DNA from 3 places in the Phenylobacterium composti DSM 19425 genome. Region 3 is predicted to be linked to each of the others. Evidence: predicted binding sites of a transcription regulator. Region 3 holds the regulator's gene; each other region holds the start of a gene.
What was found. The regulator LexA, encoded in region 3, represses DNA repair genes until DNA is damaged. The targets are predictions, from matches to a motif close to ATGTTCNCNANNTGTTCT.
Positions count from the first base shown of each region.

Region 1: a site for LexA is predicted at 4,286-4,303, ahead of recA (recombinase RecA). Genes of this name have one in related genera too.
Region 2: a site for LexA is predicted at 2,015-2,032, ahead of uvrA (excinuclease ABC subunit UvrA). Genes of this name have one in related genera too.

Region 1 covers NZ_JCANTT010000013.1:149,588-158,894, forward strand. The annotation lists gene alaS (alanine--tRNA ligase) at 1-2,113, opposite strand, end outside; gene BO64_RS07050 (GNAT family N-acetyltransferase) at 2,408-2,932, shown strand; gene recA (recombinase RecA) at 3,115-4,197, opposite strand; gene BO64_RS07060 (lysoplasmalogenase family protein) at 4,408-5,070, opposite strand; gene BO64_RS07065 (S9 family peptidase) at 5,201-7,150, shown strand; gene BO64_RS07070 (RING finger protein) at 7,159-7,374, opposite strand; gene BO64_RS07075 (glutathione S-transferase family protein) at 7,529-8,173, shown strand; gene BO64_RS07080 (DUF2243 domain-containing protein) at 8,241-9,014, shown strand; gene BO64_RS07085 (alpha/beta hydrolase) at 9,051-9,307, opposite strand, start outside.
Region 2 covers NZ_JCANTT010000003.1:53-9,359, forward strand. The annotation lists partial or broken gene BO64_RS01175 (transposase) at 1-286, shown strand, start outside; gene BO64_RS01180 (SDR family NAD(P)-dependent oxidoreductase) at 283-1,254, opposite strand; gene BO64_RS01185 (TetR/AcrR family transcriptional regulator) at 1,381-1,959, shown strand; gene uvrA (excinuclease ABC subunit UvrA) at 2,132-5,032, shown strand; gene BO64_RS01195 (hypothetical protein) at 5,069-5,971, opposite strand; gene trmFO (methylenetetrahydrofolate--tRNA-(uracil(54)-C(5))-methyltransferase (FADH(2)-oxidizing) TrmFO) at 6,102-7,502, shown strand; gene BO64_RS01205 (squalene/phytoene synthase family protein) at 7,525-8,223, opposite strand; gene BO64_RS01210 (urate hydroxylase PuuD) at 8,282-8,887, opposite strand; gene BO64_RS01215 (Mth938-like domain-containing protein) at 8,971-9,307, opposite strand, start outside.
Region 3 covers NZ_JCANTT010000019.1:26,983-36,289, forward strand. The annotation lists gene gltX (glutamate--tRNA ligase) at 1-39, opposite strand, end outside; gene BO64_RS14670 (ComEC/Rec2 family competence protein) at 245-2,245, shown strand; gene lexA (transcriptional repressor LexA) at 2,270-2,959, opposite strand; gene trpC (indole-3-glycerol phosphate synthase TrpC) at 3,090-3,863, opposite strand; gene trpD (anthranilate phosphoribosyltransferase) at 3,860-4,873, opposite strand; gene BO64_RS14690 (anthranilate synthase component II) at 4,883-5,485, opposite strand; gene BO64_RS14695 (hypothetical protein) at 5,537-5,740, shown strand; gene BO64_RS14700 (hypothetical protein) at 5,706-6,641, opposite strand; gene trpE (anthranilate synthase component I) at 6,763-8,295, opposite strand; gene BO64_RS14710 (peptidylprolyl isomerase) at 8,292-9,307, opposite strand, start outside.

The DNA of each region.
Region 1 (9,307 bases), on a different contig from region 3:
GGCGCACCCCGGCGGCGATGCCCTGCTCGGACACCACCTTGAAGAGGGCGATGTCGCCGGTGCGGGCCACGTGGGTGCCGCCGCACAGCTCCACCGAATAGTCGCCCTGGCCGTCCAGGGCCTTGCCGAGGGTCAGCACCCGCACGGTCTCGCCGTACTTCTCGCCGAACAGGGCCATGGCCCCGGCCTCGATGGCCTCCTGCGGGCGCATGTTCTTGGTCTCGGCGGCGAGGTTCTGGCGCACCACGGCGTTCACCTCGGCCTCGATCCGGTCGATCTCCTCGGCGGTGAGCGGCTGGCCGTGGCTGAAGTCGAAGCGGATCCGCTCGCCGTCCACCATCTGGCCCTTCTGGGTGACGTGCTTGCCGAGCACGTTGCGCAGGGCCGCATGCAGCAGGTGGGTGGCCGAGTGGTTGGCGCGGGTGGCGGCGCGGACGTCCGGGTCCACCGCCAGACGCACCCGGGCGCCGGGGACGAGCTCGCCCTCGGTGATCTCCACCTCATGGACGTGCAGGTCGCCGGCCTGCTTCTGGACGTCGAGCACCCGGGCCTTGCCACCCTCCCACTCGATCTCGCCCTTGTCGCCAGCCTGGCCGCCGCTCTCGGCGTAGAAGGGCGTGCGGTCCACCAGCACCTGCACGGTCTGGCCGGCGCCGGCGCGGTCGGCCTCCTGGCCGTCCACCACCACGGCCAGCACCTCGCCCGTCCCCTCGACGGTGTCGTAGCCGATGAAGTCCGTGGGCCCCAGGCGGTCGCGGATGGCGAACCATTCGGCGGCGGCCGCCACCTGGCCCGAGCCCACCCAGTTCTCCCGCGCCATCTCGCGCTGGCGGGCCATGGCCGCGTCGAACTCGTCGAGGTTGACGGTCAGCCCCTTGGCCCGGACCGCGTCCTGGGTGAGGTCGAGAGGGAAGCCGTAGGTGTCATAGAGCTTGAAGGCGGTCTCGCCCGAGAGCACGTCGCCGGGCTTCAGGCCCTCGGCGGCCTCTTCCAGCAGGGCCATGCCGCGGCCGAGGGTGCGGCGGAACCGCTCCTCCTCCTGACGCAGGGTCTCGACGATGGCGGGTTCGGCCCGGCGCAGCTCGGGATAGGCGTCGCCCATCAGCTTCACCAGGGTGGGCGCCACCCGGTGCATCAGGGGCTCCTCGGCGCCCAGCAGGTGGGCGTGGCGCATGGCCCGGCGCATGATCCGGCGCAGGACGTAGCCGCGGCCCTCGTTCGAGGGCAGGACGCCGTCGGCGATCAGGAAGCTCGACGAGCGCAGGTGGTCGGCGATGACCCGGTGCGAGGGGGTGGTCTCGCTGTCGGGCGCCCCCAGCTCGACCTTGGTGGCGGCCATCAGGTCGACGAACAGGTCGACGTCATAGTTGTCGTGCACGCCCTGCAGCACGGCGGCCACCCGCTCCAGGCCCGCGCCGGTGTCGATGGAGGGCTTGGGCAGGGCCGTGCGCGTGCCATCGGCGAACTGCTCGAACTGCATGAAGACCAGGTTCCAGATTTCCACGAAGCGGTCGCCGTCCTCGTCCGGGCTGCCGGGCGGGCCGCCGGGGATGTGGGCGCCGTGGTCGTAGAAGATCTCCGAGCAGGGGCCGCAGGGGCCGGTGTCGCCCATGGACCAGAAGTTGTCGGAGGTGGCGATGCGGATGATCATCTCGTCCGGCAGGCCGGCGATCTTCTTCCAGAGGTCCGCGGCCTCGTCGTCGGTGTGATAGACGGTGACCAGCAGCTTCTCGACGGGCAGCCCCCAGACCTTGGTGAGCAGCTCCCAGGCGTGGCTGATGGCGTCTTCCTTGAAGTAGTCGCCGAACGAGAAGTTGCCCAGCATCTCGAAGAAGGTGTGATGCCGGGCGGTGTAGCCGACGTTGTCGAGGTCGTTGTGCTTGCCGCCGGCGCGCACGGCCTTCTGCGAGCTGGCCGCGCGCGGATAGGGCGGGGTCTCGGCGCCCGTGAAGTAGTTCTTGAACGGCACCATGCCCGCGTTGACGAACAGCAGCGTCGGGTCGTTCTGCGGCACCAGCGGCGCCGAGGGGACGACGGCGTGGCCCTTGCTCCGGAAGAACTCCAGGAACTGCGCGCGAATCTCGTTCAGGGTCGGCTTGGACGACGTCGTCATGGAATCTCGTCTTCGGGAACAGGCGCTCTCGCCCCCTCTATGTGGGAGCGGGCTCCGTTTACGCGAAGACGGGGGCAAAGGGAAAGCACGCGGGACGGGTGCGGCCTCTTGGCCGAGTTGCCGAGGCCGCGCGTCTTCCGGCGCGGGCGGAATGGCACGCTGAAGGCGCCGACGCAGACCGGCCTGGGCGAGCGGGCATGACTCGGCGCGGCCCCGTGAAGGCGCAGGTCCGAAGGGCGGCGCGGCGGGCGGCGGCGGTCTGCCCCTCGCTTTCGCGGGGGGATGAGAGGAAAAGTGAACGAGCCAGTCGAGGTCGACCAGGATGTAGTCATGACCGCCCCTGCCCTGCCCTTCACGATCCGCCCTTATGCCCCTGCCGACGCCGGGGAGATGGGGCGGGTGTATTTCGAGGCGGCGCGGGCGCTGGGGGCGCGGCGGTATTCGGCCGAGCAGGTGGCGGCCTGGGCGCCGGAACCGACGCCCACGGAGGCGGTGCACGCTCGGGCGGAGGACGGGCGGCGGACCTGGGTGGCGGAGGGCGCCGACGGGAGCCTGCTGGGCTATTGCGACCTGGAGGCGGACGGGCACGTGGACCATCTCTACTGCCGGCCCCAGGCGGCGGGGACGGGTGTGGCCTCGGCCCTGTTGGACGACCTGCTGGCGCACGCCCGGGCGGCGGGGATGCGGCGGCTCTACGTAGAGGCCAGCGAGCTGGCGCGGGGGCTGTTCGCGCGCAAGGGCTTCGCCCTGGTCGCCCGGCGCGACTTCGCCGTGCGCGGGGTGGCGATCCACAACTACGCCATGGAGCTGCGGCTGTAGGGCGCCCGTGGATAAGGAAGGACGCCCGGGGCGTGGGCCCCGGGCGTCATCCGCCGTCGCGAAAGCCGCGCGCAGGGTGGGCGGCGGCGGGCCGGGTTGGCGGGGAGGCCCGACGCCGGCGCGGCGCACGACGGTGGAGGTGGCGAATGCCCTTCGGGCCACCTCCCCCCGGAGGGGGAGGACTAGAGGGAGCCGTCGGGTTCGTTGGCGTCGTCGGTGGGGCCGACGAGGAGCTCCTCCTCGATGGCCGACTTGGCGCCGCGGACCTTGGCCTCGATCTGGGCGGCGATGTCCGGGTTCTGCTTGAGGAACTCGCGGACGTTGTCGCGGCCCTGGCCGATGCGCTGGGAGTTGAAGGAGAACCAGGAGCCGGACTTCTCGACCACCCCGGCCTTGACGCCGAGGTCGATGATTTCACCCAGCTTGGAGATCCCCTCGCCGTACATGATGTCGAACTCGACCTCGCGGAACGGCGGGGCGACCTTGTTCTTGACCACCTTCACCCGGACGTTGTTGCCGACGATCTCGTCGCGGACCTTCACCGAGCCGGTGCGGCGGATGTCGAGGCGCACCGAGGCGTAGAACTTGAGCGCATTGCCGCCCGTGGTGGTCTCGGGGCTGCCGTACATGACGCCGATCTTCATGCGGATCTGGTTGATGAAGATCACCAGCGTCTTGGCCTTGGAGATCGAGGCCGTGAGCTTGCGCAGGGCCTGGCTCATCAGGCGGGCCTGAAGGCCCGGCAGGCTGTCGCCCATCTCGCCCTCGATCTCGGCCCGGGGCGTGAGGGCGGCCACCGAGTCGACGACGATGACGTCGACGGCGTTGGAGCGGACCAGGGTGTCGGTGATCTCGAGCGCCTGTTCGCCGGTGTCGGGCTGGGCCACCAGCAGGTCGTCCAGATTGACGCCCAGCTTGTGGGCGTAGGACGGATCGAGCGCGTGCTCGGCGTCGACGAAGGCGGCGGTGCCGCCCGACTTCTGGACCTCGGCCACCACGTGCAGGGCGAGAGTCGTCTTGCCCGAGCTTTCCGGGCCGTAGATCTCGATGATCCGGCCCTTGGGCAGGCCGCCGATGCCCAGGGCCATGTCGAGGCCCAGGGAGCCGGTGGACACGGCCTCGATCTCCACGACCTTGCCCTTGTCGCCCAGCTTCATCACCGAGCCCTTGCCGAAGGCCCGATCGATCTGCGCCAGCGCCGCCTCTAGAGCGCGCTGCTTTTCACCGTCTTCCTTGCCCACGAGCCTCAACGCCGACTGAGTCATTTCCGAGCCTCTCTATCCCACGATTCCGCCAACCCGGCCGGTCGAACTCGTGCCAGAGCCGAGGACTCATGCGTACCGCCTTTGTTCGCGGTTCGCAAGATGTTCTCCTCGGCCCGGGAGGGTCCGGGGCCGCGCCGGGAACACCGCGTTCCCGACGAGGAAGACTCTGACGGACGGCTGCGTCAGAAACGGTCGTAGGTCTCCCGGCGCTCAGGCCGTGATGGAGCGGCGCGCCAGGGTGCGGGTGACGCCGAGGACGATCAGCAGCTGGCCGCCGAAATAGGTGATCCACACGGCCGCCCCGACCCACGGCCGGCCGGCGAGCGGGCCGAGGCGGGCGAAGATCAGAAGGTCGGAGATCACGAACAGCAGGGCGCCGAGGCCGGTGAGCGCCCGGGGGAAGCGGCTTTCCCAGGCGCAGGCCGCCATGAGCGCGAGCCCGGCGGTGTAGAGCCCCACCGGCAGGGCGGCGGCTGGATCGCCCGGCAGCCAAGCGGCCAGAGCCACCACCGCCGCCACGAACAGCAACGCCCCGGCGAGGACGGCCGGGGTCAGGGGCCGGCGGGCGTTGCGCCGGTAGAGGATCACCGCCACCACATGGCCGGCGAGGAACGCCAGGGCGCCGGTGGAAAGCCCCGCCGCCGCCAGTAGCACATCGCCCAGCATGCCGAGCAGCATGACGAGGGCGATCAGCCAGCCATCCAACTCCTTCGCCAGCAGCGCGGCGTAGATGGCCAGGAAGCCGACGCCCGTCCCCTTCACGGCGGTGACCACCGGGGCCGAAGCCGGCCTGTCCCAGATCAGCATGTAGGCGAGCGCGCCGATGACGGCGGCCGCCAGGGCCCCCATGGGCGCGAGGTCCTGCGGTTTCATCTGATTGCCCTCCCCGTTCGGTCCTTGGCCGACTCTCGTTCGACCAAAGGCCTAGCACGACTGCGGATTGACGGCGCGGGCGGCGCACGCTTCGGTCGTCGCCAGGTTTCGAGCTGGGGGATCCCGAAGGATGCTGTCGCGTGCGTTGCTGGCCAGTGCGGCCGTCGCTGTCCTGATGTCCACGGGCGCGCTGGCCCCGGGCGCGCTTGCCCAGGGCGTGGAGCGGCGCGAGGAAGGCCAGATCGTCTATGAGGGCGTGCCGGCCACGCCCCCGGCCCTGAAGGCGGCCATCGCCCCCTACTACAACGCCCGCTCGGCGGTGTTCGAGGACTGGCTGCCGGACGGCTCGATGCTGATCGCCACCCGGTTCGGCGAGACCGACCAGATCCACCGGGTGGCCGCGCCCGGGGCGGCGCGCACGCAACTGACCTTCGCGGCCGAGCCGATCAGCAGCGCCATCGTCCAGCCGGGCACGGAGCGGTTCCTCTATCCGATCGACGTGGGCGGGGCCGAATACTACCAGGCGTTCCTGCGCGACCTGGCCGGCCACGAGGTGCAGCTGACCGCGCCGAAGACCCGCAACCAGAGCTTCAAGTTCTCGAAGGACGGCAAGCTGGTGGCCTGGGCCCAGGTGACCCCGGGCGATCCCAACTACGACATCGTGGCGGCCGACCCGTCGAACCCGGAGAGTCGCCGGGTGGTGCACAAGGGGACCGGGGCGATCTCGCCGCAGGACATCAGCGCCGACGGCGCGAAGATCCTGGCGGCCCGCTACAACTCCATCGAACACACCGAGCTGTTCGTGCTGGACGTGGCCAGCGGCGCCCTGACCCCGGTGAGGCCGAAGGGGCGCAAGGCGGCCTACCAGGGCGCGGCCTTCGTGGACGGCGGCCGCGGCGTGCTGACCCTGTCGGACGACGGCGCCGAGGTTACCCGGCCGGTGGTGATCGACCTCCCCACGGGCAAGGTCCGCGACCTGGAGCCCGGGGCCAAGTGGGGGGCCGAGGACTTCACCCTCTCGCCCGACGGACGCACGGTGGCCTATGCGGTGAATGAGGAAGGCTATTCCAAGGTCGTGCTGCGCGACGTGGCCAGCGGCCGGCAGCTGCCCGGGCCGAAGCTGCCGCCGGGCGTGCTGACGGCGCTGAAGTTCTCGCCGGACGGGACGAAGCTCGGCCTGTCGCTCTCGACCTCCACCAGCTCGGGGGACGTGTGGAGCTACGACTTGGCCAGGGACGAGCTGGTGCGGTGGACGCACAGCGAGCTGGGCGGCCTCGATGCGGCCAAGCTCGTGGAGCCGACCCTGTTCCGTTATCCCACCTTCGACAAGCGGACGATCCCGGCCTTCATCTACCGCCCGAAGACGGCCCGGCCCGGGGAAAAGCTGCCGGTGGTGATCCAGATCCACGGCGGGCCCGAGAGCCAGGAGCTGCCCAACTTCAACCCGCGCCGGCAGTCGTGGGTGAACGAGCTGGGAGCGGCGGTGATCATCCCCAACGTGCGCGGCTCGTCGGGCTACGGCAAGACCTACCTGTCCCTCGACAACGCCGAGAAGCGCGAGGACTCAGTGAAGGACATCGGCGCCCTGCTGGACTGGGTGGCCAGGCAGCCTGACCTGGACGCCAGCCGCGTGGCGGTGGTGGGCCAGTCGTACGGCGGCTACATGGTGCTGGCGGTGGCCGGCCACTACAACGACCGCATCGCCGGGGTCATCGACCTTTACGGCATCTCGGACTTCATCACCTTCCTCGAGAACACCGAGGGCTACCGCCGGGACCTGCGCCGGGCCGAATACGGCGACGAGCGCGACCCGAAGATGCGGGCGGTGTTCGAGAAGATCGCGCCGGTGAAGATGAGCCCCAAGATGAAGAAGCCGATGATGGTCTTCCAGGGCGCCAACGACCCGCGCGTGCCGCGCTCGGAGTCCGAGCAGATGGTGGCCAGCCTGCGGGCCCAGGGCACCGAGGTCTGGTACGTCCTCGCCAAGGACGAGGGCCACGGCATCTACAAGAAGGCCAATCAGGAGGCCGTGCGGACGGTGGAGGTCCAGTTCCTGAAGAAGGTGCTGGGCGTCCAGTAAGGCCCGGGCTAGCCGAGGGCGGCCTCGGTCGCCTCGATCTCGTCCTTGATCCAGTCGTGGCCGCTGGTGACGAGGACGCCCTCGATGGCCGAGATGTGGCCGCGCAGCCGCTCGCGGATGTCGGGCGGCACGTCCTGGCGCGTGGCGATCCAGCGGGCGATCTGGTGGACGGCGAACGCCGAGTGCAGCGCGAGCCGGTCGCGGTCCTCTTCGGAGAGCTTCATGCGGGCGGCCTCCCTGTTTGCCGAGGGAAGAACGCGCGAGCGGCCGATCGGCTCAGCCGCGGGGCGCAAGCATCGGTTCAGGCGCACGAGGGACCGCAGATGCGTTAGCCTGCCGGCGGGGACGCTGGGCGGGCCCCCTGGGAGGCGAGGCGCCATGGGCCGATTGATCGTGTGGACCTACGACTGGGTTCCGGAAGGGCCGCGGGGCTTCGTGCGGGACCTGCGGCTGCGCTGGGCCTGCGAGGAGGCGGGGCTGGACTATGAGGTCCGCACCGTGGCCTTCGACGGCCGGGAGACCAACCACCTGGACCGCCAGCCCTTCGGTCAGGTCCCCTATCTCGACGACGGCGAGGTGAAGCTGTTCGAGAGCGGCGCGGCGCTCCTGCACCTGGCCCGCCGGAGCGAGCGGCTGATGCCCCGCGACCCCGTGGGCGAGGCCGAGACCCTGCAATGGACCATCGCGGCCCTGAACTCGGTGGAGATGGCCAGCGTGCCCTGGTGGTTCCTGAACATCTGCGGCGAGCCGGAGAATGGCCTGACCGGCTGGCTGGCCCAGCGGCTGGCGCACATGGAGCGGGTGCTGTCCGAGCGGGAATGGCTGGCGGCCGGACGCTTCACCGTGGCCGACATCCTGATGGCCGACGCCCTGCGCGCGCCCCTGGTGCGGGCCTTCGGCGAGCGGCCGGCGAGCGAGGCCTATGTGGCGCGGGCCACCGCCCGCCCCGCCTTCCGCAAGGCCGAGGCCGACCAGATCCGCCAGTTCGAGGCGGCCGACGCGGCGCGGGCCGCGGGGGCCTGAGCCGGAGGCCGCCGGAGCCATCGGCGCGGCCCGGCGTTGAGCGCGCGAGGCAAGGGAGCGCGCGCCCATGGCAAGCCCGGTGTGGAGATCGTCCTGGACCCGGTGGGCCGCGGCCCTGGGGTTCGCCCTGGGCGGGTTCTTCGACGGGGTGCTGCTGCACCAGATCCTGCAGTGGCACCACCTGCTGAGCCTGGCGGCGGCGGTGTCCGACCTGCGGCTGCAGGTGCTGTGGGACGGCTATTTCCACGGCCTGATGTACGTCATCGCCGTGGCGGCGCTGTGGGGCCTGTGGCGGGCGCAGCGGCGCGGCGAAGACCTTGAGGGGCGCGTCCTGGCCGGGACGCTGCTGACAGGCTTCGGCGCCTGGCACGTCATCGACGCGGTGGCCTCGCACTGGCTGCTGGGCCTGCACCGGGTCAATCTCCAGAGCCCCAATCCGCTGATGTGGGACCTGATCTGGCTGGGGGCGTTCGGCCTGCTGCCGCTGGCCGCTGGCGCCCTGCTCGTGCGCCGGGGCGGGGGCGGACGCCCGGGACGAAGGGCTTCGGTCACGGCCCTGGGGGCGCTGATCGGGCTGATCGGGATCGCCGGCGCCTGGGCGCTGCGGCCGCCGGCGGAGCAGCCGTTCACCACGGTGGTCTTCGCCCCCGGCGTCGAGCCGCGGCAGGCCCTGGCCGCGGTGGCGGACGCCGACGCCCGGCTGGTGTGGACGGACGCCGGCCTGGGCGTGGTGGTGGTCGAGGCGGACGCGGCCGAGCGCTGGCGGTTCTACCGGCGCGGGGCGCTGCTGGTCAGCGGCGCGGGCCTGCCCGCCGGCTGCTTCGCCTGGAGCCGGGCCTGAGTCCCCTCAGGCGGGACGTAGGCGAGGCGGTCGGACCTAGACGAAGCCCCGGGCGTCCAGCCATTCGCCCACCGCCCCCGTGGCCCGGGGCAGGAGGTCTGGGCGCTCGGCGTAGTAGTGGTCGGCGCCCTCGATGTGGATGATGGACTTGTCGGCCGAGGCCGTGGCGTCGAACAGGCGCTGGGCGTGGCTGGGGGTGCAGGCAAGATCGGCCGTGTTGTTCACCACCAGCACCGGGCAGGAGATGCGGCCGGCGTTGATCTCGCCGTTGGCGCGGCTCTCGTCATAGCTCC
Region 2 (9,307 bases), on a different contig from region 3:
TCAGGCGCTGGTGGCCGATCGCGGCTACGACGCCCAAGCCGTCATCGACCTCGTCCGCGCCCGCGGCGGCTGCGCCCACATCCCCACCCAGAAGGATCGCAAGGTCCAGCGCTCCGTCGAGCCGGCGATCTACCGCCAGCGCAATCAGGTCGAACGCTTCTTCTGCAAGCTCAAGCACTTCAGGCGGATCGCAACGCGCTTCGACAAGCTCGCCAGGAACTTCCTCGCCGCCGTCCTGCTCGCCTCAACCCGCCTGTGGCTCAGAGCTTATGAGTCCACGACCTAGAAGCGCTCGCCCACGAGCTTCTCGCTGAGGGCCCAGAGGGCCTTGGACCGCTCGGGATCGACGGCGTAGGGCCGCACCCCGTCGCGCACGCTCATGTCGCCGTCGCGCACCTCGGCCACGTGGCAGTCTTCGCAATAGCGGCCGCCCACCTCGTCGGCGGCGGCGACGACCCCAGCCCAGATCCCGGTGGCCGCGCCCTGCGGGATGGTTTTCCAGCTGTAGGAGCGGCCCGCCGGCAGGCCGGTCTCGATCTGCTTGAACAGGCGCTGCTGCACCTCGGGAGTCATGTAGCGGCCAAGCTCGGTGCGGATGCCGCCCGGATGGACGGCCGCCGCGCGCACGCCGGGGTCCCTGTGGCGACGATCGAACTCCACAGCGAAGAGGGCGTTGGCGGTCTTGGAGCGTCCATAGGCGACGAAGGGGTCGTAGTCGCCCCGGTCGAAGTTGGGATCCTCGAGATCGATGTCCGAGAACCGGTGGCCGGCGGACGAGAGCATCACCACCCGCGACCCGTCACGCAGCAGCGGCGCGATGCGGTTGACGAACACGAAGTGGCCCAGGTGGTTGGTGCCGAACTGGGTCTCGAAGCCGTCTCTGGTGCGGCCAAAGGGCGGCGCCATGACCCCGGCGTTGGCCAGCACCAGATCGAAGGGCCGGCCGGCGGCCACCAGCCGGTCGGCGGCGGCGCGGACGCTGGCGAGATCGGCCAGATCGAGTTCGATCAGCTCCAGGCTTCCCCGCTCGGCCGCCACGCCGGCCTCAACGGTGGCGCGGCGAGCCTTGTCGAGATCACGGGCGGCGCCCACGACATCGGCGCCGTGAGCCGCGAGGGCCCGGGCGGCCTCGACGCCCAGCCCGGCCGAGACGCCGGTGATCAGAACGCGCTTGCCGCTGAGGTCGCGGCCTTCAAGTACGTCATCAGTGGTGGAAGCGGCGCCGAAGGGGCCGCGGCTGCCGGCTGCGCTCATGGGACGGTCCTCCGCTGGGGGCCTGCCAGATTGTCTCTGGGAGCCGCCCCGGCCATACATCGGCCATGTAACTGGAGGCGACCTCCGCTTATATGCGGAGGACATCTCCGCTTTCAAGGAGCCCGCGTGAGCGAGGGATCGGGAAAAGGCCGCAAGCCGCGGGCGGACAGCCTGCGCAACCGCGAACAGCTGCTCGCGTCGGCCAAGGCGTTGTTCACCGAGGCGGGGGCGGAGGCGCCCCTTGAGGAAATCGCGCGGCGGGCGGGCGTGGGAATCGGCACGCTCTATCGTCACTTCCCTACCCGTGAGGCGCTGCTGCTGGCGGTCTATCAGCGGGAGGTGGCACAACTCTCGGCCTCGGCCGACGCCCTGCTGGCCGAGCGGCCCGGCGGCGAGGCCCTGGAGGCTTGGCTGCACCTGCTGGTGGACTACATGTCGGCCAAGCGGGTGATCGCCCCGGCCCTGCGCGCCGCCTCAAGCGAGGGGGCCAAGTCCTATGCGGCGGCGGGCCCAGCGATCAGCAGCGCCCTCACAGAGCTGGTGGCGGCGGCCCGGGAGGGCGGCGACATCAGCCCCGACATCGGTGCGGACGACGTCTACCGGGCCATGTTCGGGATCAGCCACGGCTTCGACCAGCCGGGCTGGGAAGCTTCGGCGCGGCGGCTCATCGGCATCGTGATGGCGGGGCTGCGGGCGCGCGCCTGACCCCTGTTGCCAGCGTGGTGTCAGCAGGCCTGCGGCCCGAGGTCGCGGCGGGACTATGTTCGCCTTGCGTTCCTATGTTATCGGTGACTCGCGACACCTACATTCAGCGGTCTCGCCGACGGGCCCGTCCCAAAGGAGCTTCCGCGGCGTCTTGCGTGTTTTCCGGGGCACAATGGCCGACCACCAGAACTTCATCCGCGTGCGCGGCGCGCGGGAGCATAATCTCAAGGACGTGAGCGTCGACATCCCGCGCGGCGAGCTAGTGGTGCTCACCGGCCTGTCGGGATCGGGCAAGAGCTCCCTCGCCTTCGACACCATCTACGCCGAGGGCCAGCGCCGCTATGTGGAGAGCCTGTCGGCCTATGCGCGCCAGTTCCTGGAGCTGATGAGCAAGCCGGACGTGGATCTGATCGAGGGCCTGTCCCCGGCAATTTCCATCGAGCAGAAGACCACCAGCCGCAATCCGCGCTCCACCGTGGGCACGGTGACCGAGACCCATGACTACATGCGCCTGCTCTGGGCACGGGTGGGCGTGCCCTATTCGCCGGCCACGGGCCTGCCTATCGAGAGCCAGACCGTCAGCCAGATGGTCGACAAGCTCGCAGCCATCGAGGAAGGCACGCGCCTCTACCTGCTGGCGCCGGTGGTGCGAGGCCGGAAGGGCGAGTACCGCAAGGAGATCGCCGAGTGGCAGAAGGCCGGCTTCCAGCGGCTGAAGATCGACGGCGAGTTCTATCCCATCGAGGACGCCCCGAGCCTCGACAAGAAGTTCAAGCACGACATCGACGTGGTGGTGGACCGGCTGGTGGCCAAGCCCGGCCTGGAGGGCCGCTACGCCGACAGCCTGGAGACCGCCCTGCGGCTGGCGGACGGCATCGCCGTGGCGGAATGGGCGGACGTGGCGCCGGGCGAGAAGGAGCCCCGGCGGCTGATCTTCTCGGAGAAGTTCGCCTGCCCCGTGTCGGGCTTCACCATCAGCGAGATCGAGCCCAGGCTGTTCTCGTTCAACAATCCCTACGGCGCCTGCCCGGTGTGCGACGGCCTGGGGGCGAAGCTGGCCTTCGACGCCGACCTAGTGGTGCCGGACAAGGAGCGCACCCTGCACAAGGGCGCGATCTCGCCCTGGGCCAAGGGCCCCTCCCCGCTCTACACCCAGACCCTGCAGGCGCTCTCCCGCCACTACGGCTTCTCGATGGACGAGCCCTGGTGGAAGCTGCCCGAGGCCGCCCGCAAGGTGATCCTCTACGGCTCGGGCGAGGAGAAGATCCGCTTCGTCTATGACGATAACGCCCGCAAGTACGAGGTCAGCAAGACCTTCGAGGGCGTGCTGCCGAACCTCGAGCGCCGGTGGCGGGAGACCGACAGCTCATGGGTGCGCGAGGAACTGGGCCGCTACCAGTCCGAGACGCCCTGCGAGGCCTGCAACGGCTATCGCCTGAAGCCCGAGGCCCTGGCCGTGAAGATCGCCGGAAAGCACATCGGCGAGGTCTCTACCCTGTCGATCCGCCACGCCGGGGAATGGTTCACGGCCCTGGAAGGCCAGCTGACCGACAAGCAGATGGAAATCGCCCGGCGGATCCTGAAGGAGATCAACGACCGGTTGCGGTTCCTGGTGAACGTGGGCCTCGACTATCTGAACCTGTCGCGGGCCTCGGGCACCCTGTCGGGGGGCGAGAGCCAGCGCATCCGCCTGGCCAGCCAGATCGGCTCGGGCCTCACCGGCGTGCTGTATGTGCTGGACGAGCCGTCCATCGGCCTGCACCAGCGGGACAACACCCGCCTGCTCACTTCGCTCAAGGGTCTGCGGGACCTGGGCAATTCGGTGCTGGTGGTGGAGCACGACGAGGAGGCGATCCTCACCGCCGACCATGTGATCGACATGGGCCCGGCCGCCGGCGTCCACGGCGGCGAGATCATCGCCCAGGGCACGCCCGCCGAGATCATCGCCAACCCCAAGAGCATCACCGGGCAGTACCTGTCGGGCGCCAGGGAAATCCCCGTGCCTGACGCGCGGCGCCCCTACTCGAAGAAGAAGATGCTGCGGGTGATCGGCGCCAAGGGGAACAACCTGAAGAACATCACCGGCGAGATCCCGATCGGCACCTTCACCTGCATCACCGGGGTGTCTGGGGGCGGCAAGTCCACCTTCACCATCGAGACGCTCTACAAGGCCGCCGCCCGCCGGCTGCACAACGCCTCGGACGCCCCCGCCCCGCACGAGCGCATCGAGGGGCTGGAGCACTTCGACAAGGTCATCGACATCGACCAGAGCCCCATCGGGCGTACGCCGCGGTCAAACCCGGCCACCTACACCGGCGCCTTCCAGCCGATCCGCGACTGGTTCGCCGGCCTGCCGGAATCCAAGGCCCGGGGCTACGGGCCGGGGCGGTTCTCGTTCAACGTCAAGGGCGGCCGCTGCGAGGCCTGCCAGGGCGACGGCCTGATCAAGATCGAGATGCACTTCCTGCCGGACGTGTACGTCACCTGCGACGTCTGCCACGGCCGCCGGTACAACCGCGAGACCCTGGAGGTGATGTTCAAGGGCAAGAACATCGCCGACGTGCTCGACATGACGGTCGAAGAGGCCGCCGACTTCTTCAAGGCGGTGCCGCCGATCCGCGAGAAGATGGAGACGCTGAAGCGCGTGGGCCTCGGCTATGTGAAGGTCGGCCAGCAGGCCACCACCCTGTCCGGCGGCGAGGCGCAGCGGGTGAAGCTGTCCAAGGAACTGTCGCGGCGAGCCACCGGCAAGACGCTCTACATCCTCGATGAGCCCACCACGGGCCTGCACTTCGAGGACGTGAAGAAGCTGCTGGAGGTGCTCCACGAACTGGCCGACCAGGGCAATACCGTGGTGGTCATCGAGCACAACCTCGACGTGGTGAAGACCGCCGACTGGATCATCGACTTCGGCCCCGAGGGCGGTGACGGCGGCGGGGAGATCGTGGCCGCCGGCACGCCAGAGGACGTGGCGGCCAACGAACGCAGCTGGACCGGCCGCTACCTCGCCGAGCTGCTGGAACGCCACCGCGAACGCAAGGCCGCCCGGCGCAAGGCGCTGGTGGAGGCGTAAGGCGCAATCCCCTCCCCTTCGTGGGGAGGGGTTTTCCTAGCCGGCCGCCTTGCCGGCGGTGAGGGCGCGGTAGGCGTAGGCGCCGGGGGCGGCGATGACGGCGTACCAGAAGGCGCTGAACACGCTGGATACCAGCATGTAGATCACCCGCAGGGGCTGGAAGTAGGCCTTCAGGCTGGGCTCCTCGGGGATGGCGAAGACCTGCCAGAGGTCCGTCAGGCTGCCGCCCGAGGCGACGACGCCGATGGCGGCGGCGGGCAGGAACAGCAGCACCGCCACGAAGAAGGCCACCACGATCAGCGACAGGGTGAGCACATAGGCCCCGGCGAGGCGCCAGAACTGCCCCTCGGTGACGGCCCAGGAATCGAACAGGGCGAGCTTCTCGCGGTCGAAGGTGATCACCGGCGCCAGGGACAGGCGCACGGCGATGAAGACCACGCCGCTGATCACCGCCACCCAGGCCACGGTGCCGACGAACATCATGGCCCCCTGCCCGAGCCCGGAGACGAGCATGACCAGGATCATGCCGGCCAGGGTGAAGCCGCCCATCAGCAGGGCGAACAGCACCACATAAATCATCGCCAGGGCCATCAGCCGGAACTCGGCCGGGCCGACGCGGAACAGGCGGATGGAGCCGGTCTGGCCGCGCAGCAGGATCCGGTAGATGGCCGCGGCCATCATGCACTGGATCAGCAGGCTGAAGAGCAGCAGCGGCGAGAGGATGGTCATGGCCTCGAAGAACGGCCCGGGCTCCAGGGTCTCCTGCCCGCCGAGTGCGGCCAGGGCCTCGCGGGCCTCGGCCGGCATGTTCACCTCAATGAGGACCTGCAGCACGCTGACCAGGAACATGAACAGGCTTGCGGCCAGCAGCTTGCGCGGCCGCTCACGGGCGATGCGGAACCCTTCGAGCGCCGCGTCGGTCGGCGAAAACCCAGCCATTCTCGTCCCTTGGCCCGATCGAGTGACGCCGATTCGGACCGCCCCTTCATGAACGCTCAAAGTGACCTGTCGGACGCACGCCGCCAAGGCCCCGCTCGCGGCGCGCGTCATTCGTTGCTAATCAGCCGCCATGTCGATGACCCCTATCCATGTCGTGGGCGGCGGCCTCGCCGGCTCGGAGGCCGCCTGGCAGATCGCGGAGGCGGGCGTGCCCGTCGTGCTGCACGAGATGCGCCCCGTCCGCAAAACCGACGCCCACCAGACCGACGGCCTGGCCGAACTGGTCTGCTCCAACTCGTTCCGCGCCGACGACTGGACCGGCAACGCCGTGGGCCTGCTGCACCACGAGATGCGCCGGCTGGGCTCGATCATCATGGCCTGCGGCGACGCCCATCAGGTGCCCGCCGGGGGCGCCCTGGCGGTGGACCGGGAGGGCTTCTCCCAGGCGGTGACGGCCAAGCTGGAAGCGCACCCGCTGGTGACCATCGTCCGCGAGGAGATCGCCGGCCTGCCGCCCGAGGACTGGGACAGCGTGATCCTGGCCACCGGCCCCCTCACCTCGCCGGCCTTGGCCGACGCCATCCTGAAGCTGACGGGCGAGGACCAGCTGTCGTTCTTCGACGCCATCGCGCCGATCGTGCATTTCGACTCGATCGACATGGACGTGGCCTGGCGCCAGTCGCGCTACGACAAGGTCGGTCCCGGCGGCGATGCGGCGGCCTACATCAACTGCCCCATGGACCAGGGCCAGTACGAGGCCTTCATCGACGCCCTGCTGGCCGCCCCCAAGGCGGAATTCAAGGACTGGGAGCATGTGCCCTACTTCGACGGCTGCCTGCCGATCGAGGTGATGGCCGAGCGCGGTCGCGAGACCCTGCGCCACGGGCCGATGAAGCCCGTGGGCCTGACCAACGCCCACAAGCCGGACGAGAAGCCCTATGCCGTGGTGCAGCTGCGGCAGGACAACGCCCTGGGCACCCTGTGGAACATGGTGGGCTTCCAGACCAAGCTGAAGCACGGGGCCCAGACCGAGGTGTTCCGGATGATCCCCGGGCTGGAGAAGGCCGTCTTTGCGCGCCTGGGCGGCCTGCACCGCAACACCTTCATCAACAGCCCCCGGCTGCTGGACCGCACCCTGCGGCTGAAGGCCCAGCCGCGCCTGCGCTTCGCGGGCCAGGTGACGGGGGTGGAAGGCTATGTGGAGAGCGCGGCCGTGGGCCTGCTGGCCGGACGCTTCGCCGCCGCCGAACGCCTCGGCCGGTCGCCGGTCCCGCCGCCGGAGACCACGGCCCTGGGCGGGCTGATCGGGCACATCACCGGCGGCCACCTGGAAGGCGGCGCGGGCAGCTTCCAGCCGATGAACATCAACTACGGCCTGATCCCGCCGATCGCCCCGCCCAAGCGCGACGCCGAGGGCCGGCGCCTCGGCGCCAAGGAAAAGACCCGGCTGAAGAAGCAGATGGTGGGCGAGCGCGCCCTGGCCGATCTCGAGGCCTGGCTGACCGGCGCCCAGGCGGCCGCGGCGGAATAGATTCCCTGACCGGGGCCGGGCGTCAGATCCGGCCCCGCGCCACGGCCCAGATGAGGCGCAGGCGCTTCTGCGTGGGCCCCGGCGCACGGCCGGCGGCATAGGCCCGGGCCAGGGTGGCGTGGGCGATGGCCGGGAAGGCCTCGGCGCTCAGATAGTCCCGCTCCACCGACCGGGCGTCAGCCAGGGCGAGCCGCACGTGGGCCCGCAGGGCGTCCACGGCCGCAGGATCGACCCGGCCCGCCTCGATCAGCCGCGCCAGAGCCCAGGCGGCCGCCCAGCCCGGCGCCATCGAAGACTCCGCGGGCGCCCCGAGGACCATCATCGCCGCCCGGGCGCAGCCTTCAGCGGCCTTGGCGGCGTCGTGAGCCGCTTCGGCGGACAAGGGCGCGCTGTCCAGCTCGGCGTAGCGGGCGTCGATCATCGCCTCCAGGGGTTCACGCGGCAGGCCGTGGCGGGCGGCCACGTCGGCCAGGGCCTGGGCGGTGGGATGGCGCCGCACCGGCCGGCCCTCGAACATCTCGTCCAGCACCTCGCGCCACCAGGTCAGGCGAATCTCCCCCAGCAGCGAGGTGGAGGCCACCTTTGGGGCCCGGGCCAGCTCGTAGTCGTAGGCGTAGAGGGCGATGACGTCCGCCCGGGCCTGGACGTCGCCGATGAACCGGCTGGCGAGCCAGCGGTCCGGGTCGGTGCGGCGGATCAGGTCGTCGAGATCGTCGGTCATGGGAAACAAAAAGGCCCGCCGGTTGCGGCGGGCCTTCTCGCAGAATTGGCCTGCGACGTCAGCCGAAGATCGTCTGGTTCATGGTCATGGTCACCAGCATCGGCACCGACAGCAGGGTGTTGATGCGGGAGAACAGCATGGCCTTGCGACCGGCGGCGGCCTTGGCGTCGGCGTCGCCCTCGACGATGCCCAGGGCGATCTTCTGGGCCGGCCAGATGAAGACCCAGACGTTGAAGAACATGATCGTCGCCAGCCACATGCCGAGGCCGATGAAGGTGTGCTGGGCCACCTGGAACCCGTCGAGGGCGCCCAGGGTGAAGGCCTGCAGCAGGAAGCCGCGGTTCCAGGCCAGGATCACGCCCATCACCCAGGTGGCGAGAGCCGCCCAGCGGAACCAGAACAGCGCCTCGGGAGCGATGTACTTGGACACGGCCGGCTTAAGCTCGGCCGGGATCTCGGGCATTTTCCGGATCTGGACGAAGTTGAAGTAGTAAAGCAGCCCGATCCAAAGGATGCCGACCAGGGTGTGCAGCCAGCGGAAGACGCCCTGCCAGAAAATCTGGTCCCAGGCGTCGTTGTGCATGCCGTAACCGGCCACGATCACCACCGCGAGCAGGAAGCTCACGATCAGCGTGTTTCTTAGATTGGCGAGAAGTCCAGCCATTGTTTGCCCCTGAGATACCTACCCTATGGGACGCAGGTATAGGGCGTTTCGGCTAACGCCGAAAGGTGACGCTTGGGAGGGGCTCAGACGGCGATCAGAGCCGCGGCCAGACGGCGGCCTTCGGCGGTGAGCACATTGTAGAGCCGGGCGGCGGCGGGAGTGTCCATGAACTCCAGGCCGATGCCGGCCTGGCGCAGGGCGTCCCTCACCTCCCGCGGCGGCTGGGCGTTGCGCACGCCCACGCCCAGGAGGACGAACTCCACCTCGGTGCGGCCGGCGGCCAGGACCGCCCCCAGGCTCTCCACCGTGAGCTCGGCGAGGCTCGCGACCGGCCAGGGGTGAGCCTCGTCAGCCAGGATCAGCACCGAACCCTCGTGCCGCACGCCGTCCAGGCGGAAGCCGCCGTCGCCGTAGGCGTCC
Region 3 (9,307 bases):
CGAAGGGGCGATGCGGGTGCGGACGGGGCGGTCTGCCATAGAACTCGAGGGGGTTGGGGAGGGGGGCGCGGACGCCGGAGCGGCGCCTCTTAGCACGTCGATTCCCTCAGGGGCCAGTCCGCGGCGGGCGCTGAACTGGGTTCGGAATCAGGTCGAGGCCCAGGCCGATCGCTGGACGCTCTGGACCCCGGTCGCCTTCGGAGCCGGTTGCGCGACCTACTTCGGCCTGCTACGCGAGCCACAGATGTGGCTGGCCTGGGCGATGATGGCGGCCGCCCTGGCGCTGCTCCTGGCGTCCCGGCGCGGGACCGGAGGGCGAGCCATGGTCGCGGCCCTGGCCCTGGCGGCTTTCGCCCTGGGTGGGTTTGGCGTGGCCAAGTTCCGGACGCAAAGCGTCGCGGCCCCGGTCATGGCGACGCCGCCCGATGCGGCGGCAAGGCCTCACATGGTCGAAGGCTGGGTGGTGGACGTAGCCTCGCCGGGGCAGGGCGGCCAGCGGCTTTTGGTCGCCCCGGTCCGGGTCGGAGATCTCAGCCCGGAGGCGACCCCGATCCGGGTGCGGATCACCCTGCGGCCAGGAACGCCCCTGCCGCGCCCGGGCGAGGCGATCCAGGTCCTGGCCATCCTCAACCCGCCGCCGCCGCCCGCCAGTCCCGGGGCTTACGATTTCGCCCGGGACGCCTTTTTCGAGAGCGTGGGCGGTGTGGGCCTGGCGCTGCGCCCGCCGCAGGCCTGGACGCCGGCGGCGCTTGCGCCCTGGCGGCTGCGCCTGACCATGGGAATCAACGCCGCGCGCTGGGCCCTGACCGAACGGATCGTGTCGACCCTGGGGCCGCGGACCGGCGGCCTCGCCGCAGCCATGACTACCGGCCACGAGGCCTATATCCCGCGCGAGCAAGTGGAAAACCTGCGCGCCTCGGGCCTGGCCCACATCGTCTCCATCAGCGGGCTGCACATGGCCATCGTGGGAGGCTTCGCCTTCGCCGCGGCGCGGGTGGCTGTGGCGGCCTGGCCGTGGCTGGCGCTGCGGGTGTCGGGCAAGAAGCTGGCGGCCATCGTGGGCCTGGCCGCCGTGGGCGGCTATCTGGTGCTGTCAGGCGCGCCGCCGCCCGCGGAACGGGCGGCGATCACCGCGTCGGTCGCCTTTGCGGCCATTCTCGTGGATCGCCAGGCGATCAGTCTTCATGCGCTGGCCCTGGCCGCTATGGGCGTTCTTCTAGCCCAGCCCGAGGCCGTCACCGAGCCCGGCTTCCAGATGTCGTTCGCAGCCACGGCCGCGCTCGTCGCCCTGGCCGAGGCCTGGCCGCAACCCGTTCGCGAGATCTCCGCGCCCTGGTGGATCCGCGGGCCCCAGGCGGCGGCGACCTGGGTTGCGGCCAGTCTGGCGGTGAGTTTCGTGGCGGGGCTCGCCACGGGGCCGTTCGCGATCCAGCACTTCAACCGCGTCTCGACCTGGGGCTTGCTGGCCAATCTGGCGGTGGCGCCGATCTCGTCGTTTCTCCTGATGCCGGCGCTGGCGATCGGCGCGGCCCTGTCGCCCCTGGGGTTTGGACGCGCGCCCCTGGAGGTGGCCGGCTTCGCCATCGATCTGATGAACCGCGTAGCGGCGACGGCGGCCGCCGCGCCCATGGCTCAGTCGCTGGTCGCCAGCGCGCCGGCCTGGACGCTGCCGGCGGCGTTCCTGGGCATCCTCGCCATCTGCCTCTGGCGCGGGCCGCTACGCTGGGTCGGCCTGCCGCTAGCCCTGTCCGTGCTGTGGGTTCCTCGTCCGCCGACGCCTGACGTCTGGATCAGCGCCGATGGTGCGGCCGTGGCGGTGCGGGAGGGACGCCAGGCGGTGCTGCTGCGGCCAGACGTGAAGCTGTTCGGGGCCGAGCTCTGGGCGCGCCGGCGCGGCCTCGAGCCCCTGGCGAGCGAAGCCGAGCGCGACATCCGCTTCGACTGTGATCGCTGGAGCTGCGCGCCGGGGCTGGGGGCGCCTGTGCGGCTGGCGGCGGCCTGGAACCTTCGGCGTCCGCTTCGGGCCGGGCGGCTGGACGACCTCTGCGCCGACGCCGAGGTAGTGGTTGTGCGCAACGACCTGCGGCCCGAGCGCTGCGCGGCGGCGGTCGTGTTCACGGGGGCGGACTTCCGCGCCGGAGGTTCGGCCGAACTCTACCGGCAGGCCGACGGCGGCTGGCGGATCGTCTGGGCCAGCGATCTGCGCGGCCGGCGACCGTGGACCTGGGGCTTCGATCCCCGATAGGGCCCGCCGCCGGCCGGCGGCGACTTAGTGGTAGCGCCGGATCAGGCCCACGAGGCGGCCCTGCACCGACACTTGGTCGGGGCCAAAGATGCGGGTCTCATAGGCCGGGTTGGCGGCCTCGAGGGCGATGGAGGCGCCTTTCTTGCGCAGCCGCTTGAGGGTGGCTTCCTCGCCATTCACCAGAGCCACGACGATGTCGCCCGAGTTGGCGCTGTCGGTCCGGCGGATCACCACGAAGTCGCCGTCGAGGATGCCGGCGTTGATCATGGAATCGCCCTGGATCTCGAGGACGAAATGCTCACCCGCGCCGAGCATGGCCTCGGGCACCGGCAGGCGATCGCGTTCCTGCTGAATGGCCTCGATCGGCGTCCCGGCCGCGATCTTGCCGAGGATCGGGAGTTCGCGCGTGTCGTTGGCGGCCACCGGCATGTCCTTGCCGGCGTCGACCAGTTGCGGCTTGAACGGGGCGCGGCCCTTGGGCGGGGCGGCGGCCGTGGCCTGCTGGGGCAGGCGGACCACTTCCAGGGCCCGGGCGCGGTGTGGCAGACGGCGCAGGAAACCACGCTCTTCCAGGGCGGTGATCAGGCGGTGAATGCCGGACTTGGACGCCAGATCCAGGGCTTCCTTCATCTCGTCGAAGGACGGCGAGACCCCGGTCTCCTTGATCCGCTCATGAATGAACATAAGCAGTTCATGCTGCTTGCGGGTGAGCATCTAGGGCGACCTCTGGAACAAAGCGCAAACGTTGCGTTTGTTCTGTAGATGTTCCCAGTTAATGTCAAGTTACGACGGTTCCCCCTGAAAAATCAGGGAAAATCATTCCCGGCCAAGTACGAAAACCGACTCAGCCCAGCAGTTCGCGCGTCGCCGTCGTGACGTCGGCTTGTCTCATCAGGCTTTCACCCACCAGCATGGCCCGAGCGCCGGAGCGCTCAAGGCGCGCGGCGTCGGCGGCGGTGAAGATGCCGCTCTCGGTCACCAGCAGGGCTTCGGGCGGGGCGAGCCGTGCCAGGCGTTCGGTGGTGGCGAGATCCACCGTGAAGGTGCGCAGGTCGCGGTTGTTTACACCCACCAGATCAGCGCCAAGCTTGCCGGCGCGGTCCATCTCGGCCTCGTCATGCACCTCGACCAGGGCGTCCATGCCCAGCCGCCGGGCTTCGGCCATCAGATCGGCGGCCAGGGCGTCGTCGACCATGGCCAGGATCACCAGGATGGCGTCGGCTCCGAGGTCGCGGGATTCCGTCACCTGCCAGGGATCCACCAGGAAGTCCTTACGGATGCAGGGTAGGGCGACCGCCTCGCGCGCGGCCACGAGATAGGCGTCCTTGCCTTGGAAGCTGGGTTCGTCGGTAAGGACCGAGAGGCAGGCCGCGCCGCCGGCCTCGTAGGCGCGGGCCAGGGCGGACGGGTCGAAGTCCTCCCGGATCAGGCCCTTGGACGGCGATGCCTTCTTGATCTCGGCGATCAGCGCCAGGCGGCCGGGAGCGTGGCGTTGCGCCAGGGCGTCGCGGAAGCCCCGCGGCGGAGAGGCGGCCGGCTCGATGACGGGACGCGCGGCCTTGCGGGCGGCCACATCCTCACGCTTGTAGGCGGCGATCCGGGCCAGGATGTCGCTCATGCCGCGGTGATCTCCACCAGCTTGTCCAGCGCCGCCTGGGCGCGTCCGTCGTCGATGACCTGGCCGGCGAGTTCGACGCCTTCGCGCAGGGTCTCGACCTTGTCGGCCACGAGGAAGGCCGCCGCAGCGTTGAGCGCCACGATGTCCCGATAGGCCCCATGTTCACCCGCCAGCAGACGCCGCAGGGCAGAGGCGTTCTCGGCGGGGGCGCCGCCGGTGATGTCGGCGAGGGCGGCCCGGCGCAGGCCCACCGCCTCGGGGGTCACGGTGAACAGCCGCACCTTGCCGTCGCGCAGTTCGGCGACGGAGGTCTCGCCCGTGGTGGTCATCTCATCCAGGCCCGACCCGTGGACGACCCAGGCCCGTTCGGAACCCAAAAGCCTCAGGGCTTCGGCCAGCGGCTTCACCCAGCGCTCGGCATAGACGCCAATCACCTGCCGCTGGGCGCCAGCCGGGTTGGTGAGGGGCCCCAGGAGATTGAAGATGGTGCGGAAGCCCAGTTCGGCCCGGATCGGCGAGACGTGGCGCATGGCGCTGTGATGGGCCGGGGCGAACAGGAAGCAGATGCCCGCCGTCTCCAGCGCCTTCAACTGGGCCTCGGTGGACGCGGCGATGTTGACGCCAAGCTCGGTGAGCACGTCGGCGGTGCCCGACTTGGACGACATGGCGCGGTTGCCGTGCTTGGCCACCTTCAGCCCGCCGCCCGCCGCCACGAAGCCGACCGCCGTGGAGATGTTCAGGGTGTGGAGGCCATCGCCCCCGGTCCCGCACACGTCGATGGTGGGAAAACCGGGCTCAAGACGTACGGCGGCCCGGCGCATGGCGCGGGCGCAGGCCGCGATCTCCCCCAGGGTCTCACCCCGCATCCGCATGGCGGTGAGGGCCGCGCCCACCTGGGCCGGCGTCGGCTCGCCGCGCAGGCAGGCCGAGAAGAAGGTGTCGGCGTCGGCGTCGGACAGGGTCGCGCCGTCGGCCAGGCGCGAAAGGAGCGGCTTGAAGGCGTCGGACATGAACGGCGCTCAGGCTTGGGCCAGGGACCGTGCGGGCCGCTTCACGCCGGCGATGTCGAGGAAGTTGCCGAGCAGTTCATGGCCACATTCGGTGGCGATGGATTCTGGGTGGAACTGCACGCCAAAAATCGGCCGCGTCTTGTGCTGCACGCCCATGATCTCGCCGTCGTCGGTCCAGGCGGTGACCTCCAGGTCAGCAGGCAGGTCGGCCTCACGAACCGAGAGGCTGTGGTAGCGGGTCGCCGTGAAGGGGTTCTTCAGGCCGGCGAACACGCCCTTGCCGTTGTGGTGGATCGGGCTGGTCTTGCCATGCATCAGCACCTTGGCGCGGACCACCGCGCCGCCGAACGCCTGGCCGATGGACTGGTGGCCCAGGCAGACGCCGAAGATCGGCAGGTCGTCCGGCGCGGCGGCCAGCAGCGGAAGGCAGATGCCCGCCTCATTGGGGGTGCAGGGCCCTGGAGACAGCAGCACCGCATCCGGCTTGAGGCCGAGCGCCTCGTCGACGGTCAGGGCGTCGTTGCGCACGACATGCGTGTGGGCGCCCAGTTCGTTCAGGTAGTGAACCAGGTTGTAGGTGAAGCTGTCGTAGTTATCGACGACCAGGATCATGCGTCTCCCTTAGGCTTTGCCGACGCATCCGCCAAGCGGGATGCTCGCCCCATGTCGGCAGACGATTCGATGCTGGATTTTCAGGCGATGGCCCGGGCCCGGGCGCTTCTGACCCGCAGTCGCCCACCCGAGCGTACGTGGCCGGCGCTTGTGGCGGCGGCGGCCCTGGCGATCTCGGCCCTGGCTTTCGCGACGGCGATGATTCTCGCTCCGCCCCTGGTCACCCACTCGGCGGTGAAGAGCGCGCCGGAGTAAGGTCACCGTCGACCACGGGCGGCATCAGCCGGCCCCAGGCCTCGATCACGCCGCGCTCGGCGAGGCCGGCGAACAGCCGCTGCACATTGACGGCGTTTTCGCGCAGAAAGGTCTGCCAGACCGGCCGCTCAAACACCTCATAGGGCACCACGAGGCCGCTGCTGATCCGCCGGACGTGATCTTGATCCATCAGCGCCTTCACATGCCGACGGACGGTCTCCGCGGGCATAGACAGGCGATGGGCGGTTTCGGCGACGTTGGTGCGGCCGTTCTCGGCGGTGAGCACCGCCAGCAGCACGATGGCTGAGGCGATGTCGTCCACCGCGGCCATCAGGCCGTCGGTCGTGCGCAGCACATAGTCCGAGAGCAGGCGGACGGCCGCGCGGACGGGGATCGAGGATTCGGGCGGATAGGCCGAGCGGGGCAGGGACTCCACCAGGCCGGCCGCGTTCGCCTGGTGGAAGAAGGTCACCAGCCGGCGGTGGCTCTTGGTGACGCTCTCCACGTAGGCCGGAGACGCCAGATAGGCCTCGGGCACGATGACGCCGCCGTCCACCGAGGCGCAGGCGCCCAGGGCCTCCAGCCGGCGCACGTGGCGGCGGACGGTCTCGAACGGCATCCGCAGGGAATTGGCGACGGCGTTGATGCTCACGGGGCGGCGTCGGGCGTCGGGCGCCGGGGCGTCCAGACGGCCGTGGCGGATGCGGGTCAGGGGCTCGTGGGTGAGCGGAGCGATGTTGGCCTGGTTGATGGCCATGACGAGAATCGAATCGAGGCTCGACAGCCCGCCGATCCCCAAGGTCGCCTGGTCCAGCATGAAGCCGAACGACATCCGCCCGTGCTCACGCTCGCGGCGGGTGAGGGCAACGGGCGCCTCGTCCTGCTTCAGGCCTTCTTCCACGCCTATGCCACCTTTGAAACGCCCGCCCCCACGGCGCACGTCAGTTTCCGTAACCTCGGTATGTAATTGCGACTAGGCAAGGCGCTCTGTTACCCGGAATGGGCACGAAACTCCGGAAACTTCAGACGAATCGCCAGCTTTCCTCAGCCGCCCGGCGCAGGGCGCGGGCCTTGTGCAGCGTCTCATCATATTCGGCGTCGGGATCGCTGTCGGCGACCACGCCGCCGCCAGCCTGGACGTACATCATGCCGTCCTTGAACAGGGCCGTCCGGAGCACGATGCAGGTGTCGACCGAGCCGTCGCAGCCGAAGTAGCCGACGCCGCCGGCGTAGCCGATGCCGCGTTTTTCGATCTCCAGCTCGTCGATGATCTCCATGGCCCGCACCTTGGGCGCGCCCGAAAGCGTGCCGGCGGGCAGGGCGGCCAGCACCACGTCCACGGGATCGAGCCCTGCCGGCGCATCGCCCTCCACATTGGAGACGAGGTGCATCACGTGGCTGTAGCGCTCGACGAAGAAGCTGTCGGTGACACGGACCCGGGGCGGACCGCCCACGGCGGGCGGCGCATTGGCGCCCTGGTCCTTCAGCATCGCCACCCGGCCCACGTCATTGCGGCCGAGGTCGAGCAGCATCAGGTGTTCGGCGCGCTCCTTGGGGTCGGCGCGCAGTTCGGCCTCCAGGGCCTGGTCCTCTTCGGGCGTCGCGCCGCGGGGCCGCGTGCCGGCGATGGGGCGGATGGTGATCTTCCCGTCGCGCAGCCGCACGAGAATCTCCGGGCTGGAGCCGGCCAGATGGAAATCACCGAAGTCCAGGAAGAACAGGAACGGCGAGGGATTCGTCCGGCGAAGCGAGCGGTAGAGCGCGAAGGGATCGCGGCTGAACGGCGCGCGGAACCGGTGGCTCGGCACCACCTGGAAGATGTCGCCGGCGCGGATGTAGGCCTTCGCCTTCTCGACGATGGTCCGGTAGTCCTCGCGGCTGACCGGGGTGGTGAAGCTGTCGGGCTCCGGCTGGCCGTCGCCGGCTAGCGGCGGCGCCGGCTTGCGCAGATCCTGGATGACCGTCTGCAGGCGGGCGCGGGCGGCGGCATAGGCCTCCTCGGCGGTCGACCGTCCGGGCCGCACGGGCGTAACCAGGATGATCTCCTGGGCGATGGAGTCGAAGATCGCCACGATCGACGGGCGCGCCAGCACTGAGTCCGGCAGGTCCAGCGGGTCGGGATTGACGTTGGGCAGGCGCTCGACCAGCCGGATCATGTCGTAGCCGACCGCGCCGAACACCCCGGCGGCCATTGGCGGCAAGCCCGGCGGCAGCTCGATCCGCGAGGCGGCGATGAGGTCGCGCAGGCTGTCCAAGGCCCCGCCGGGCTGGCGGGTGAACCGGCCCGCGGCGATGTCCTCGCCCTCGGCCGCCTCGGCCACATCGCCCCGGCAGCGCCAGACGAGGTCGGGCGCGAGGGTGATGATCGAATAGCGGCCGCGCCAAGCGCCGCCCTCGACCGATTCGAACAGGAAGGCGTACGGACGCCCGTGACCGATCTTGAGGAAGGCCGAGACGGGCGTTTCGAGATCGTCGATCAGCCGGGTCCAGACGACCTGCGCCGCGCCGCTCTCATAGATGGACCTGAACGCGTCGAACGAAGGCTCCGGCGTCACTTCTTCTTCTCCGCCGGCGCGTTGGCGGCGAGGGGCTCCATGCCCACGGCCGAACGGGCGCGGTTCACATCGGTGCGGACCTTCAGCTTGGCGCGGGCCGAAGCCTGGGCGGCCTGGGCGATCTCGCGGAACAGGGCGTTAGCGAGTTCGGGGCGGCTCTGCTCCGCGAGGATGGCGCCCAGCGGGCCGGGCTGCGCCTGCACGTTCGACACCTGACCGACGGCGAAGGCGAACTCGCGCGCCTGGCTGACGAACACCTCGCCGGGCTTGGCCGAGAAGGCGCGACCCAGGAGCTGACGGGACAGGTCCACGCGCTGACCAGCGGTCTGGCGGGACAGGCCCGTAGCCTGGGACACCTGCAGGCCCGCCGACGCGGCCACGGCGGCGAGGGATTCGCCCTTGCGGACACGCTCGGCCAGTTCGTTGGCGCGGGCCTCCATGCGCGAGGCGGTCTGGCGCATCGTCCAGACGCGGGCGAGTTCGTCACGGACCTCGGCCAGCGGCGGAAGGGCGGGCGGGATCACCCGCTCCACACGCACAGCGAACGACTCGCCGTTGCCGGCGTCGACCAGGTCGCTCTCGCTGCCGGCCGGCAGGTCGAAGGCGGTCTCCAGGATGGCCGGGGTCAGGCCGGCCACCGGGCGACCCTGTTCGTCGACGCCCTGCTTCACCACCGGACCGACCGTGACCGCGGTGACGCCGGCCTTCTGGGCGGCGGCCTTAAGGTCGGCGCCCGACTGGTGGGCCTCGTCATAGGCCTGGCTCTGTTCGTAGACCTTCTGGGCGGCGGCGTTCTTGCGCAGCTCGGCCTCGAGCATGGGCCGCGCCTCGTCCAGCGAGATCGTCCGGCCAGGAGTGACCGAGACCACCTTGACCACGGCGAGGCCGAGCTCTCCCTGGGCCTGGGCCACCTGGCCGGCGGCGAGACGGAAGGCCGTCTCGGCCACCCGGCGGTCGGCGATGGCCGTGCGGGGCTTGTTTTCATAGACGATGGGATCGACGCCCATGGCCT